4 regions of the Antribacter sp. NEAU-D49 genome follow, and region 1 is predicted to be linked to each of the others. Evidence: riboswitches for the same ligand, from Rfam matches in the RefSeq annotation. Region 1 holds a riboswitch; each other region holds the start of a gene.
The links. Region 1 has a riboswitch for cyclic di-AMP ahead of AC060K_RS01750 (C40 family peptidase). Riboswitches for the same ligand answer to the same signal wherever they lie in the genome.
Positions count from the first base shown of each region.

Region 2: it holds a riboswitch for cyclic di-AMP, as region 1 does, so the genes downstream of both, AC060K_RS05610 (C40 family peptidase) here and AC060K_RS01750 (C40 family peptidase) in region 1, are expected to answer to the same signal.
Region 3: it holds a riboswitch for cyclic di-AMP, as region 1 does, so the genes downstream of both, AC060K_RS11065 (C40 family peptidase) here and AC060K_RS01750 (C40 family peptidase) in region 1, are expected to answer to the same signal.
Region 4: it holds a riboswitch for cyclic di-AMP, as region 1 does, so the genes downstream of both, AC060K_RS05285 (C40 family peptidase) here and AC060K_RS01750 (C40 family peptidase) in region 1, are expected to answer to the same signal.

Region 1 covers NZ_JBXTSN010000002.1:1,060-4,754, forward strand. Annotated here, with positions in the region: gene AC060K_RS01745 (NAD(P)-dependent oxidoreductase) at 1-794, opposite strand, end outside; gene AC060K_RS01750 (C40 family peptidase) at 852-1,745, opposite strand; cyclic di-AMP (ydaO/yuaA leader) riboswitch at 1,746-1,926, opposite strand; gene AC060K_RS01755 (phytoene desaturase family protein) at 2,033-3,695, shown strand, end outside.
Region 2 covers NZ_JBXTSN010000004.1:168,746-172,440, forward strand. Annotated here, with positions in the region: gene AC060K_RS05605 (NAD(P)-dependent oxidoreductase) at 1-557, opposite strand, end outside; gene AC060K_RS05610 (C40 family peptidase) at 615-1,508, opposite strand; cyclic di-AMP (ydaO/yuaA leader) riboswitch at 1,509-1,689, opposite strand; gene AC060K_RS05615 (phytoene desaturase family protein) at 1,796-3,484, shown strand; gene cydC (thiol reductant ABC exporter subunit CydC) at 3,499-3,695, opposite strand, start outside.
Region 3 covers NZ_JBXTSN010000012.1:39,793-43,487, reverse strand. Annotated here, with positions in the region: gene serC (phosphoserine transaminase) at 1-151, opposite strand, end outside; gene AC060K_RS11070 (iron-dependent transcriptional repressor DtxR) at 310-1,044, shown strand; cyclic di-AMP (ydaO/yuaA leader) riboswitch at 1,208-1,397, shown strand; gene AC060K_RS11065 (C40 family peptidase) at 1,400-2,158, shown strand; gene AC060K_RS11060 (universal stress protein) at 2,329-3,432, shown strand; gene AC060K_RS11055 (GntR family transcriptional regulator) at 3,593-3,695, opposite strand, start outside.
Region 4 covers NZ_JBXTSN010000004.1:103,877-107,571, reverse strand. Annotated here, with positions in the region: gene AC060K_RS05295 (copper resistance CopC/CopD family protein) at 1-1,223, shown strand, start outside; gene AC060K_RS05290 (heavy-metal-associated domain-containing protein) at 1,298-1,498, opposite strand; cyclic di-AMP (ydaO/yuaA leader) riboswitch at 1,820-1,989, shown strand; gene AC060K_RS05285 (C40 family peptidase) at 1,988-2,755, shown strand; gene AC060K_RS05280 (DUF2269 domain-containing protein) at 2,905-3,411, opposite strand; gene AC060K_RS05275 (hypothetical protein) at 3,411-3,578, opposite strand; gene AC060K_RS05270 (TetR/AcrR family transcriptional regulator) at 3,681-3,695, shown strand, end outside.

The sequences.
Region 1 (3,695 bases):
CCGGCGAGACGGCCGGAGCGCAAGGCGTCGAGGAGCGCCGCCTCGTCCACCGTCGCCCCGCGGCCTACGTTCACGAACCGTGCGTGCGGTGGGAGCAGATCCAGCGTGGCCGCGTCGAGGGCGTGCCGGGTGGCGTCCGTGGCCGGCAGCAGGGAGATCAGCACGTCGGTCCGCGGCAGCACCCGCGGCAGGTCCGCGGCGGTCACCACCGGGAACCCGGCCCGCTCGCCCGCCGTGCCCGCCACCCCGGTCACCTCGGCGCCGAGCGCCGCGAGCAACGGCGCGAGGCGCAGCGCGATGGACCCGAAACCCCAGATCGTCACCCGCGCACCATCGAGCGTGTACTGCCCCTCGGTGGCCGGGTCGGCCTGGGCGAAGGCGATGGCGCGCTCCCACCGGTGCTCCCGCTGGGCGCTCAGGGCCACGTCGATCCGCCGCACGGTCGCGAGGACGAGGGCCAGCGTGTGCTCCGCGACGGTGTCGTCGTGCAGCGAGCGGCCCGACGAGATCACGACCTCCGGAGCGAAGCCCGCGGCGAGCGCGACGTCCGGCCCTGCGGACAGCGTCTGCACCCAGCGCAGCCGGGTGAGCCGGCGGGCGGCGTCGGCCACGACCCGCGGCGGGCTGGACCACGTCACCAGCACCTCGGCGTCGATGTGCTCCTCGGGGACCGGGTCCTTCATCCCGTAGGCCACCACCATGTCGGTGCCGCCGGCGCCGAAGGAGGCTCCGCCGTCGGGCAGCCGGGCCGGGAAGTCGAGGTCGAACGGGACGTCCGGGACGAGGATCTTCACCCGCCGGACGTTACCTGACGTCCTGGGCCGCCCCAGCGGCCCAGGACGTCAGGAGTCTCACGCGACCCGGACGATGATCGGGTTGTCCTGCCACATCGAGACGTACCGGACGGGCATGCCGGGCTTGTTGGCCTCGACGATCATCCCGTTGCCCGCGTAGAGGGCGACGTGCCCGGAGGTCCACACGATGTCACCCGGCCGGGCGTTGGCGAGCGACACCTGCGTGCCCGCGTACCGGAGCTCGGACGACGTGCGCGGCAGGCTGATGCCCAGCTGCTTGTAGACGTACCAGATCAGTCCCGAGCAGTCGAAGCCCGTCGACGGCGACTCCTCGCCGTAGACGTAGGGCGTACCGACCAGCTCCAGCGCGAGGTTGACGGCCTGCTGCCCCACGGCGGACGTGCTGGTGGAGACGGTCTGCGCGGCGGCCTGCGCGGCGGCTGCCTCCGCCTCCGCCTCCGCCGCGGCGGCTGCCGCGGCAGCGCGGGCCTCGGCGGCGGCACGTGCCTCGGCCTCCGCCCGGGCACGGGCCTCGGCCTCGGCCTTGGCACGGGCCTCCGCCTCCGCCTTGGCCCGAGCCTCGGCGATGCCCGCCTCGGTCTCGGCGTAGGGCAGCACCGGGGCCGGGGCCTGCTCGACGGCGAAGGTGGTCTCGGGGGCGACGGTCACCACGGGCACCAGCTGGAGGGTGGCACCCGGCACGGCCGTGCGGTCCAGGCTGTGCTCCGTGACCCCGTTCGACACGGGGGCGGCGCTCGCGGTCTGCGTGAAGACGGAGGCGAGCAGCCCCGAGGAGACGACGGCGATCGCTCCCGTGCGGGCGGCGACCGACATGTTCTCGGCGGCGGTCTGGGTGATGGACGTGAGGGGGGTGATGGCCCGGCCGTCGGCCCGGTGGCGGGCGCGGGCGGCTCGGGTCGTCGACTGTTCGGGCTCGGTCAGAGTAGGCACGATGGATCTCCTCGACGCCTGCGAGGTGAGCTGTCGGGTTCGGATGGGGAGTCACCCGGCCCCGCACTGACGTGCAGGGCTTCACCCCAAGGACGCAGGTGCGTCCGGCTTACCTGGTTCCCCCGTCCCCGCCACGTCGTCGCTGGTCAGAACCGGTGGCGGGGCTCGGCGTCCGGTCCTGGGCCTCGTCTGGACGGCGAGGCGAGGATGACCGTACCGGTCTTCCCGTGAAATGTCACGAAAGGATCACGGGACGGCATATTCCGGCCACGTGCCACGATGTCGCCATGCAGGAGCACCTCGCCGCCCGGTACGACGCCGTCGTCGTCGGAGCGGGCCACAACGGCCTCGTGGCCGCCGCCTACCTCGCCCGTGCGGGCCGCTCGGTCCTGGTTCTGGAGCGCCTGGACCACGTGGGCGGCGCGGCTGTGTCGGCCCGCCCGTTCGCCGGGGTGGACGCGCGACTGTCGCGGTACTCGTACCTCGTCTCGCTCCTGCCGCGGCAGATCGTGGCCGAGCTCGGCCTCGACGTGCGCCTCCGGCGGCGGCGCTACTCGTCGTACACGCCGGTGGGCGCGGGCGGCCTCCTCGTGGACACGGGGTCCGACGACGTCACCCGTGCGTCGTTCCGCCGCCTCACCGGGGGCGACGCGGACTTCGAGGCCTGGCAGGCGTTCTACGCCATGACGGGTTCCGTGGCCCGGCGGCTGTTCCCGACGGTGACCGAGCCGCTGCTCTCCCGCGCCCAGGCACAGGCAGCGGTGGGCGACGACGAGGCGTGGCGGGCCCTGTTCGAGGAGCCGCTGGGCGCCGTGCTGCGCCGCACGTTCGCCGACGACGTGGTGCGCGGCGTCGCCGCCACCGACGGCCTGATCGGCACGTTCGCCGACCTCGACGAGGACTCCTTGCGCCAGAACCGGTGCTTCCTCTACCACGTGATCGGTAACGGGACCGGTGACTGGGACGTCCCCGTGGGTGGCATGGGCGCCGTCAGCGGGGCGCTGCGGGACGCGGCGCTCGCCGCCGGGGCGACGATCCTGACCGGGGCGGACGTGACGGCGGTGGCGCCGGGTGGCGCCGGGGGTGGCGTGGGCTCGGGCGGCGGGGGTGACGCCGAGGTCGCCTGGACGGACGACGACGGTGTGGCTCACGGCGTGCGCGCCGGTCACGTGCTGGCCGGCTGCGCCCCCGCGACGCTGGACCGGCTGCTCGTGGCGGGCGGCGGCGCGCCGGTGGGCGGGGAAGCCGCGGTGGGCGGCGGCGCGCTGGCCGGCGGCGCCCGTGGTGACGCGGTGCACCTGGGCGGGCGATCGCCATCGGGCAGCGCACCCGAAGGCGCACAGCTCAAGGTGAACCTGCTGCTCACCCGGCTGCCGCGGCTGCGCGACGGGGTGGACCCGGCGTCGGCGTTCGGCGGCACGTTCCACGTCAACGAGTCGTTCACCCAGCTGCAGGCCGCGTACGCGCAGGCGGCGGCGGGGCAGATCCCGGACCTGCCCCCGTGCGAGATCTACTGCCACACGCTCACCGACCCGTCGATCCTCGGGCCGGAGCTGCGCGCCGCCGGGGCGCAGACCATCACGCTGTTCGGGCTGCACCTGCCCGCGCGGCTGTTCCGCGAGGACCCCGAGGGGGCGCGGTCGCGGGCGCTCGCGGCGACCCTCCGGTCGCTCGACTCGGTGCTCGCCGAGCCGATCGAGGACTGCCTGGCGCTCGACGCCGACGGGGCACCGTGCCTGGAGGTGCGGACCCCCGTGGACCTGGAGGGCGACGTGGGCCTGCCGGGCGGGCACATCTTCCACCGCGACCTCGCGTGGCCGTTCGCCGAAGACCCTCGCGACGCGGGCCGGTGGGGCGTCGAGACCGACCATCCCCGGGTGCTGCTGGCGGGCGCCGGCGCGCGGCGGGGCGGGGGAGTGAGCGGCATCCCGGGCCGCTCGGCGGCGATGG
Region 2 (3,695 bases), on a different contig from region 1:
CCCGCCACCCCGGTCACCTCGGCGCCGAGCGCCGCGAGCAACGGCGCGAGGCGCAGCGCGATGGACCCGAAACCCCAGATCGTCACCCGCGCACCATCGAGCGTGTACTGCCCCTCGGTGGCCGGGTCGGCCTGGGCGAAGGCGATGGCGCGCTCCCACCGGTGCTCCCGCTGGGCGCTCAGGGCCACGTCGATCCGCCGCACGGTCGCGAGGACGAGGGCCAGCGTGTGCTCCGCGACGGTGTCGTCGTGCAGCGAGCGGCCCGACGAGATCACGACCTCCGGAGCGAAGCCCGCGGCGAGCGCGACGTCCGGCCCTGCGGACAGCGTCTGCACCCAGCGCAGCCGGGTGAGCCGGCGGGCGGCGTCGGCCACGACCCGCGGCGGGCTGGACCACGTCACCAGCACCTCGGCGTCGATGTGCTCCTCGGGGACCGGGTCCTTCATCCCGTAGGCCACCACCATGTCGGTGCCGCCGGCGCCGAAGGAGGCTCCGCCGTCGGGCAGCCGGGCCGGGAAGTCGAGGTCGAACGGGACGTCCGGGACGAGGATCTTCACCCGCCGGACGTTACCTGACGTCCTGGGCCGCCCCAGCGGCCCAGGACGTCAGGAGTCTCACGCGACCCGGACGATGATCGGGTTGTCCTGCCACATCGAGACGTACCGGACGGGCATGCCGGGCTTGTTGGCCTCGACGATCATCCCGTTGCCCGCGTAGAGGGCGACGTGCCCGGAGGTCCACACGATGTCACCCGGCCGGGCGTTGGCGAGCGACACCTGCGTGCCCGCGTACCGGAGCTCGGACGACGTGCGCGGCAGGCTGATGCCCAGCTGCTTGTAGACGTACCAGATCAGTCCCGAGCAGTCGAAGCCCGTCGACGGCGACTCCTCGCCGTAGACGTAGGGCGTACCGACCAGCTCCAGCGCGAGGTTGACGGCCTGCTGCCCCACGGCGGACGTGCTGGTGGAGACGGTCTGCGCGGCGGCCTGCGCGGCGGCTGCCTCCGCCTCCGCCTCCGCCGCGGCGGCTGCCGCGGCAGCGCGGGCCTCGGCGGCGGCACGTGCCTCGGCCTCCGCCCGGGCACGGGCCTCGGCCTCGGCCTTGGCACGGGCCTCCGCCTCCGCCTTGGCCCGAGCCTCGGCGATGCCCGCCTCGGTCTCGGCGTAGGGCAGCACCGGGGCCGGGGCCTGCTCGACGGCGAAGGTGGTCTCGGGGGCGACGGTCACCACGGGCACCAGCTGGAGGGTGGCACCCGGCACGGCCGTGCGGTCCAGGCTGTGCTCCGTGACCCCGTTCGACACGGGGGCGGCGCTCGCGGTCTGCGTGAAGACGGAGGCGAGCAGCCCCGAGGAGACGACGGCGATCGCTCCCGTGCGGGCGGCGACCGACATGTTCTCGGCGGCGGTCTGGGTGATGGACGTGAGGGGGGTGATGGCCCGGCCGTCGGCCCGGTGGCGGGCGCGGGCGGCTCGGGTCGTCGACTGTTCGGGCTCGGTCAGAGTAGGCACGATGGATCTCCTCGACGCCTGCGAGGTGAGCTGTCGGGTTCGGATGGGGAGTCACCCGGCCCCGCACTGACGTGCAGGGCTTCACCCCAAGGACGCAGGTGCGTCCGGCTTACCTGGTTCCCCCGTCCCCGCCACGTCGTCGCTGGTCAGAACCGGTGGCGGGGCTCGGCGTCCGGTCCTGGGCCTCGTCTGGACGGCGAGGCGAGGATGACCGTACCGGTCTTCCCGTGAAATGTCACGAAAGGATCACGGGACGGCATATTCCGGCCACGTGCCACGATGTCGCCATGCAGGAGCACCTCGCCGCCCGGTACGACGCCGTCGTCGTCGGAGCGGGCCACAACGGCCTCGTGGCCGCCGCCTACCTCGCCCGTGCGGGCCGCTCGGTCCTGGTTCTGGAGCGCCTGGACCACGTGGGCGGCGCGGCTGTGTCGGCCCGCCCGTTCGCCGGGGTGGACGCGCGACTGTCGCGGTACTCGTACCTCGTCTCGCTCCTGCCGCGGCAGATCGTGGCCGAGCTCGGCCTCGACGTGCGCCTCCGGCGGCGGCGCTACTCGTCGTACACGCCGGTGGGCGCGGGCGGCCTCCTCGTGGACACGGGGTCCGACGACGTCACCCGTGCGTCGTTCCGCCGCCTCACCGGGGGCGACGCGGACTTCGAGGCCTGGCAGGCGTTCTACGCCATGACGGGTTCCGTGGCCCGGCGGCTGTTCCCGACGGTGACCGAGCCGCTGCTCTCCCGCGCCCAGGCACAGGCAGCGGTGGGCGACGACGAGGCGTGGCGGGCCCTGTTCGAGGAGCCGCTGGGCGCCGTGCTGCGCCGCACGTTCGCCGACGACGTGGTGCGCGGCGTCGCCGCCACCGACGGCCTGATCGGCACGTTCGCCGACCTCGACGAGGACTCCTTGCGCCAGAACCGGTGCTTCCTCTACCACGTGATCGGTAACGGGACCGGTGACTGGGACGTCCCCGTGGGTGGCATGGGCGCCGTCAGCGGGGCGCTGCGGGACGCGGCGCTCGCCGCCGGGGCGACGATCCTGACCGGGGCGGACGTGACGGCGGTGGCGCCGGGTGGCGCCGGGGGTGGCGTGGGCTCGGGCGGCGGGGGTGACGCCGAGGTCGCCTGGACGGACGACGACGGTGTGGCTCACGGCGTGCGCGCCGGTCACGTGCTGGCCGGCTGCGCCCCCGCGACGCTGGACCGGCTGCTCGTGGCGGGCGGCGGCGCGCCGGTGGGCGGGGAAGCCGCGGTGGGCGGCGGCGCGCTGGCCGGCGGCGCCCGTGGTGACGCGGTGCACCTGGGCGGGCGATCGCCATCGGGCAGCGCACCCGAAGGCGCACAGCTCAAGGTGAACCTGCTGCTCACCCGGCTGCCGCGGCTGCGCGACGGGGTGGACCCGGCGTCGGCGTTCGGCGGCACGTTCCACGTCAACGAGTCGTTCACCCAGCTGCAGGCCGCGTACGCGCAGGCGGCGGCGGGGCAGATCCCGGACCTGCCCCCGTGCGAGATCTACTGCCACACGCTCACCGACCCGTCGATCCTCGGGCCGGAGCTGCGCGCCGCCGGGGCGCAGACCATCACGCTGTTCGGGCTGCACCTGCCCGCGCGGCTGTTCCGCGAGGACCCCGAGGGGGCGCGGTCGCGGGCGCTCGCGGCGACCCTCCGGTCGCTCGACTCGGTGCTCGCCGAGCCGATCGAGGACTGCCTGGCGCTCGACGCCGACGGGGCACCGTGCCTGGAGGTGCGGACCCCCGTGGACCTGGAGGGCGACGTGGGCCTGCCGGGCGGGCACATCTTCCACCGCGACCTCGCGTGGCCGTTCGCCGAAGACCCTCGCGACGCGGGCCGGTGGGGCGTCGAGACCGACCATCCCCGGGTGCTGCTGGCGGGCGCCGGCGCGCGGCGGGGCGGGGGAGTGAGCGGCATCCCGGGCCGCTCGGCGGCGATGGCGGTCCTGGAGGCGGCGCCGAGATAGTCAGCTCGTCCGGGTCAGTGCGCCCGAGCTTCCTGGGCGACCGACCAGGCGTAGGCCTCGTCGCGGAGGAGGTCGGCGTGCGTGCCCCGCGCGCGGACCGTCGCCGGCTCGCCGGGACCGAGGACGACCACCTCGTCCACCGCCGCCAGCGGGCTGAGCCGGTGCGTGGCGACGAGCACCGCTCGACCCGTCGAGCGGGCGTGCGCCGCGA
Region 3 (3,695 bases), on a different contig from region 1:
CGAGGTCCTTGACAGGCGGCTGGCGGTGCGACGTGCCCAGCACGTCAGCGTGGTCCACGAGGGCCTGGACCTGGGCGGGCCGCACCTTCGACGGGCCTGACCCGAACCGGCCGTCCGCGGGCAGCAGGTCGGTGGGGATGGTCAACGGCATGGCGGGCTCCGAGGGGCGCGTGCGGCGGGGGTGAGGGGCCATGTCGGCGCCCCCACCTAGACTAGGACGAGGGTCGGCGAGCCGGTGTGCCGGGTCGTCCGCCGAGACGACCCGCCGCCGACGGCGGGCCCGCGGAGCCGGCAAGAACGGGAGTGGACGTGACGGACCTGATCGACACCACCGAGATGTACCTCAAGACGATCTACGAGCTGGACGAGGAGGACATCACACCGCTGCGCGCCCGGATCGCGGAGCGGCTGGGGCACTCGGGTCCCACGGTGTCGCAGACGGTCGCGCGCATGGAGCGCGACGGTCTGCTGGTGGTCACCGGCGACCGCCACCTCGAGCTCACGGAGGCAGGGCACGACAAGGCGATGCGGGTCATGCGCAAGCACCGCCTGGCGGAGCGCCTGCTGACCGACGTCATCAAGCTCGACTGGGAGCACGTGCACGTCGAGGCGTGCCGCTGGGAGCACGTGATGAGCGAGCAGGTGGAGCGGCGCCTCGTGGGTCTGCTCGACCACCCGCACCACGACCCGTACGGCAACCCCATCCCCGGCCTCTCCGAGCTCGGCGAGGACTTCACGGACGTGCCGTTCCTCGCGGGCGTGGCCTCGCTGCCCGCCGTCTTCGAGGCGGCGGCGAAGAAGGGGGTGCGCGGTTCCGTCTCGGCGTCGCTCACCCGGATCGCGGAGCCGCTGCAGACGGACGTCGACCTGCTCGCCCGTCTCGCGGACGCCGGGCTGGTGCCCGGGGCCCGCATCGTCGCGACCCACGAGAACGGCGTCTACACGGTCTCGGCGGACGTGCCGGCAGAGGCTGTCGCAGGCGATCCGCTCGTGCTCGACCTGCCCGAGGACCTGGCTCGTCACCTCTTCGTGGCGGCTTCCTGACCTCGCACAAGACCACTTGGTGAACCGCCTCCGTGCTGCAGCACGGAGGCGGTTCTGTGTCATCACCAGTTATGCGACAGGTCGCCTTCGTGACGTGAACGTGACATTCATCCGAGGTTCCGGTACGTTCAGAACCGCTCCGAGGAGTTAATCCACCGGAGCCCTCGGACGGACGCCGAACTCTGTCACCGGCCGGGGCCACCACGACCCGCATGACAGAGGCGGGGGACCCACTTTGGGCGCCAGGGTGCGTCCTTGGGGTGAAGTCGGGCGGACTCTCGGGTCGCTCGGCCGGGTGCTTTCTCCCACCCGAACCCGACAGCTGACCTCGTAGGCGTACAAGGAGAGGTACTACGTGACCGCACGTACGTCTCGCGCTCGCCATCGTGCAGCGCGCCGACCTGTAGCTGGCCTTGCACAGAACCCGAACGTCGGCCGCAACGCGGCCGTCGTCGCAGCAGGGGCTGGGCTCCTCGTCTCGACCTTCGGCGGCGCCATGGCCGCCCAGGCCGCTCCCGTCGCCAACGACGCCGCCAAGCTGAGCACCGTCGACCTGTCTGCTCTGACGCAGCAGGCGCGCACCGCTCTCGCGGCCGCCCCGGTGGTCGCAGTGGCCGCCGACGCCGACCTCTCGGTGGAGCAGGCAGTCATCTCCGTGACGCCGGCCCCCGAGCCGGAGCCGGAGCCCGTCCGGGCAACCACCACGTCGCGTTCTACGACGACGTCGACCACCGCCTCGAGCTCGAGCTCGAGCAGCATCGGCGCGGCTGCCCCGGCCTCGGCCAACGGCTCCACGATCGTCTCGATCGCGGCCCGTTACGTGGGCGTCCCGTACCTGTCGGGTGGCACCACGCCCGCCGGGTTCGACTGCTCCGGCTTCACCTCCTACGTCTACGCGCAGGCGGGCATCAACCTTCCGCGCACGTCGTCCGCGCAGGCTGCGGGCGGTACCCGGATCTCCCGCGCCGAGGCGCAGCCGGGCGACCTCATCTACCAGCCGGGCCACATCGGCATCTACGCCGGCGGCAACACGATGATCGACGCACCGCGCCCCGGCAAGACCATCCAGTTCCGCGCGATCTGGATGAGCTCGCCGCAGTTCATCCGGTACTGAGCCGACCAGCGACAGCTACCGCCACCGACGCCCCGGTCCATCCCATGGACCGGGGCGTCGTGCATCTGCCCCCTCCGGGGACGGCGGGCGCCGTCGTGCGTGCTTCCCTGCCGGGGCCCCGCCGGACGAGTAGCGTGGTGGCATCACTCCAGAGAGACGCGGGAGGCGCGATGAAGCGACCGGAGGTCGTGCTGGTCGGGGTCGACGGCTCGGAGGCGAGCCTGCACGCGTTGGACTGGGCGGCGGCGTACGCCCGCCGGATCGGCTGGGCGCTGCACATCGTGTGCAGCTATTCGCTCCCGTCGTTCACCGCGGCCTCGCTCGACGGCGGGTATGCGGCGCTCGACGACAGCACCATCCAGGAAGGCGCCCGCGCGGTGCTCGCGGAGGCGGAGGCCAGGGTCGAGGGCTGCGGCGTACGGGTGACCACGGCTGTGGCGACCGGCGACGCGGCCGGGGTGCTCGTCGAGCTGTCGCGCGACTACGGCTTCGCCGTGGTCGGCACCCGGGGCCGCGGAGGCTTCACGGAACGGCTCCTCGGCACCGTCTCGTCGGCGCTGCCCGCGCACGCGCACTGCCCCGTCGTGGTGGTCCCGCTGCGCGAGACCAGGGGGCGTGGCGCGTGGGCGCCGCCCGGGTCCGACGAGGCCGCGGCGCAGGAGGCGGAGTCGGCCGCGGAGGCCTCGGCGGGCGGGCCGGCGCAGGCTGACGCGGCCGGTGGTGGCGCGGCCGGTGGTGGCGCGGCCGGTGGTGGCGCGGCCGGTGGTGGCGCGGCCGGTGGTACCCGGCCGTGGAGCGCGGTGCGCGACGTGCGCCGCATCGTGGTCGGTGTCGACGGGTCGCCCCAGGCTGAGGTGGCGCTGCGGCACGCGATCGCGCAGGCCAAGGCCTGGGACTCCGAGCTGACGGCCGTGGCGGGCGTCCCGGTCGGCTCAGGCGCTGGGCTGCTGGCGTGGCTGCCCTCCAACATCGACCACGAGCAGGTGCTGGCCGACATCAAGGCCGGGCTCGACGTCATCATCGACCGGCACGAGGCGCAGAACCCGGGCATGGTGATCCGGCGGATCGTGCTCGACGGAACCGGCGCCGAGCTGCTCACGGAGTTCTCCTCGGCGTCCGACATGATCGTGGTCGGGTCGCGAGGGCGCGGCGGCTTCCGCGGGCTCCTGCTGGGCTCCACCAGCCAGGCGGTGCTGCACCACTCGGCGTGCCCCGTGCTGGTGGTCAACCGCAACTGCGCGGAGTCCGACCCGGCGGAGGTCGCGCAGGCCTGAGCCGCGCACATCACTTCGGCACTTTGTCGGGGGGGGGGGGGGGGGCGGGTGGCGGCCCCCCCCCCCCCCCCGCGCCCCGGGGGCGGGGGGGGGGGGGGGCCCCCCCGCCCCCCCCCCCCCCCCCCGACAAAGTGCCGAAGCAATGTGCACGCACCCCTCCTCACGGCGTGTGGAGAGCGCCCCGGACCAGGTCGAGCACGGCGTCGTCGGACAGGCCGGCCGCGCGCGCCTCGGCGACCAGGGCCCGTGCCTGCGCGACGAGC
Region 4 (3,695 bases), on a different contig from region 1:
TCGCCGCCGTGACCCTGACCTTCACGCTCCCAGTGACGCCCATCGGCGAGGCCGTCGAGATCGCTGGCCCCGAGGGCACCATCGACGCCGAAGTTACCCAAGCCCAAGACGGCGTCCTCGTCGTCGCTACGCCGGGCACGCCGTTGGCTGACGGCAGCTACACCGTGAGCTGGTCCGTCGCGGCGCAGGACGGTCACACGATCGATGGGCGCCTGGCTTTCACCGTCGGCGAACCGACAGCTGCATCGGGCTCGGCGGGCAACTCCGACGACAGCCCTTCGGCGTCGCACTCGGGACACTCCATGGGGTCGATGCAGGATCACCCCGTGCCGCCCTTCGTCGACGCGGTAGGGAGGTCCGGGAACGCGGCGACGCTCTGGGGGTGGCTCGTCGCAGCAGGCGGCCTAGCGTTCGCCGGTCTCGTTCTGCGCGGACGCGACTCGGAGGACATCCCCGTCGTGCTCTCCACGGTGCGCTGGACCGGTGCGGTGATCCTGGTCGGGCTGATCCTGCGTGTCGCCTCTCGGGCGGTGACTCTCGCCCACGGTGACATCACGGCCGCCGTCTCGCCGTCGGCCGTCGTCGACTCGCTCGCGGGCGCGACAGGTTGGGTGATCGGCCTGCATGCGGCCGGAGCCGTCGCCGTCCTGGCCGGGGCTCGTCGCAGCCTGCGCACCTCGGCCGTCTCCATGGTCGGCGTCGTCCTGGCCGCCGCCGGCATCGTCCTCGACGGTCATAGCAACACCGCGGATCCACGCTGGCTCGTTCTGGCCGCCGACGTCGCCCATCTGGCGGGTGCGGCGACCTGGCTCGGAGGTGTGGTCATGCTCACCGTGATCCTCCGGCATCGGCAGAAGGAACGACGACACCTCGACGTCGGGCTGATGGCTGCCAGGTTCTCGGTGACCGCTGGAGCCTCCCTTGCGGTCGTCGGCATAGCTGGCGTCCTACTGACGGCGACGATTCTCGACAGCGTGTCCCAACTGTGGGAGACAGACTGGGGCCTTGCTCTGCTCGCCAAGGTCGCAGTCGTGGCTGTGGTCGGCCTCATCGGCGCCTACAACCACTTCCACACTGTTCCACTCTTGAGCGCGACGAACGGACGCCGGCACGGCCGCCCCTCCGGGGAGGCTCTGCACCGCACTGCTACACCCGAAACCGTGCTCATGATGGCGGTCGTGCTGATCACTGGTTGGCTCGTGGGTGCGGCGACCACGGCATGAGGTGGCGGCGGGCCCGTACTGCCGCCGTCGACGAGCTACAAGCTCGCCGACGGCGGCGGTGCTGTCTTGGCGGCTCAGGCGACCTGGTAACCGAGCTGGGCGATGGCCACACGGACCGCGTCCTGGTCGGCACCGGGGCCGACCACCGTCACGGTGCCGGCCGCGAGGTCGACCGACGTGTCCTCGACTCCGTCGACCTGCCTGACGGCACCGGTGACCTTGGCGGCGCAGCCACCACACGTCATTCCCTGGACTGCGTACGTCGTGGTGCTCATATTGCTTCCTCTCGTATGCGGCGGCGCCTGGTTGGCGACTGCCTCGTGTACGCCCGTGGTGCCGGAGGGTGGTTCAGCTGCGCCGCGGGCCCGCTCTGGTCGGCTGGGCACATGGAGCGGCGCCTCGGGAGCACCTTGCGCTGCACTGAGAATACCCCCGGCGGGTATTCTCAGTGCCCGCTGATGCCCAAGCCCGGCACTTCGGTCACGTCACAAGACAGGGGACTCGGGGGTCGTGACCTGACTGTGACATTTCCGCGATCCTGGGTTACGGTCGATCCATCTCGCGGAGAATCCGCGGGCGCCCGAGGCGGACGCCGAGCCCTGTCACCGCCCCGAGGTTCGTACGACCAGATGACAGGGACGGGGGACCCATGCAAGTGGGCACCACCGGTGTCCTTGGGGTGAAGCCGCACGGGTAGGTGTGCGGCCGGGTCTGTCTCCGACCCGAACCCGACAGCTCACCTCGCAGGCGGTAGGAGAACCGACGTGACCTCATGCACGCCCGGGCGCCATCGTGCTGCCCGTAGCCCCATCACCCCGCTGACCCCCTTGTCGCGCGCCGCTGCGCGCAACTTCGGCGCCGCCGCCCGCCGGGGCGCCGTCGTCGCCGCCGGCTCCGGCCTCATCATGGGGATGTTCAGCGCCCCCGCGAATGCGAACGACCGATCGGTGTCGACCGTCGACTTCCACGCGCTGACCGCGGACGCCCGCCAGTCGCTGGCCTCGGCCCCTGTGGTGACGGTCGCCGCCGACACGGAGTTCATCGTCGAGACCGGCACGATCGCCGTGACCCCGGCGCCCGAGCCGGAGCCCGAACCCGAACTCCAGTCCGTCGTCGAGGTCGCCTCGCGGACCGAGACACGCGCCGCTCCCGTCCCGGCCGCCGACACCCCGGAGGAGGCCGCGCCCGTCCTCGCCGGCGCCAACTCGGACGTTGTCGCCATCGGCATGCAGTACCTCGGCGTGCCGTACCTGTGGGGCGGCTCGACCCCCGCCGGGTTCGACTGCTCCGGCTTCACCTCGTACGTCTACGCCAAGGTCGGCATCACCCTGCCCCGCACGTCGTCGCAGCAGCGCTACGCCGGCACCGTGGTCTCACGCGCCGAGGCACAGCCCGGCGACCTGATCTGGAGCCCCGGCCACATCGCGATCTACGCCGGTGACGGAATGCAGATCGAGGCCCCCGTCCCGGGTCAGACCGTGCGCTACAGCAAGCTCTGGCAGGACAGCCCGACCTTCATCCGCGTCGGCTGAGCCCCGCTCCTCAGGCCTCGACACTCGATTGACAGCCCGAGCTTCAGGGTGACATCACGGTGCGCCTGGTCCCTCGTGGACCAGGCGCACCGGCGTGTGGGCTGCTAGAGCGGTCATGGCCCGCTCGCCACAGATCCTCCGGGAGGCCCCTACGCTGGGTCGCGTACCTGAGTGCGGCGCCAGCCGTACCGCGTCATCCCCCGCGGCTTGTAGATGTTGAGAGCCAACGGGACGAGCAACACGACCATCCCACCGACCGCGTGGAACAGATCCCCGCCGAGCTGGTCGACATCGCCAGCGGGGTCCGCCGCGACTGCGGCCATGGCCTCGACCGCGGGCAGGTGGAGCACCAGGATCACAAACGCGACAGCCGTCAGTACAAGGCTGATCACCACCCAGTAGTGCCGCAGCAATCCCCAGGGCGTACCGAGGGCCTGGACGATCCCGGTCACAAGCGCTACCGCAGCGAGAGGGATCAAGGCATACCGCAACACCGGATCCATCATCACGTACGCAGCCCGCACGGTCTGCTGGTCGTCGCTTGCAAAGATGGGCACGTTCAATGCGATGTAGGCGACGATCGCGCCGAGCCAGCCCACTGAACTGGCGACGTGAACCGTCAGCATCAGTTTCCGGATCGCCGGGGACATCGGCATCAGCCGTGCATACCAGGGCCGTGATCGCCGCCCACGAGCAGCATGACCAGCACGAGCACGACAACTGCTGTCGCGGCGCCTATCGCCAGCAACTTGACCCACCGAGGCAGCCCCGGATGGGGCTCTCGAGGCTTGCCCGGCGCCGCATCCGATGCGCTCTCCATCATGGTCGTCTCCTCATGTCGTCTGCTGGCAGATCAGTATTTGAATACAAAATGTATCGGCTGCCGTCAGAGTGTCACGACGACGACGAGCCATACAATTGGCTGATGCCGAAGCTGTGG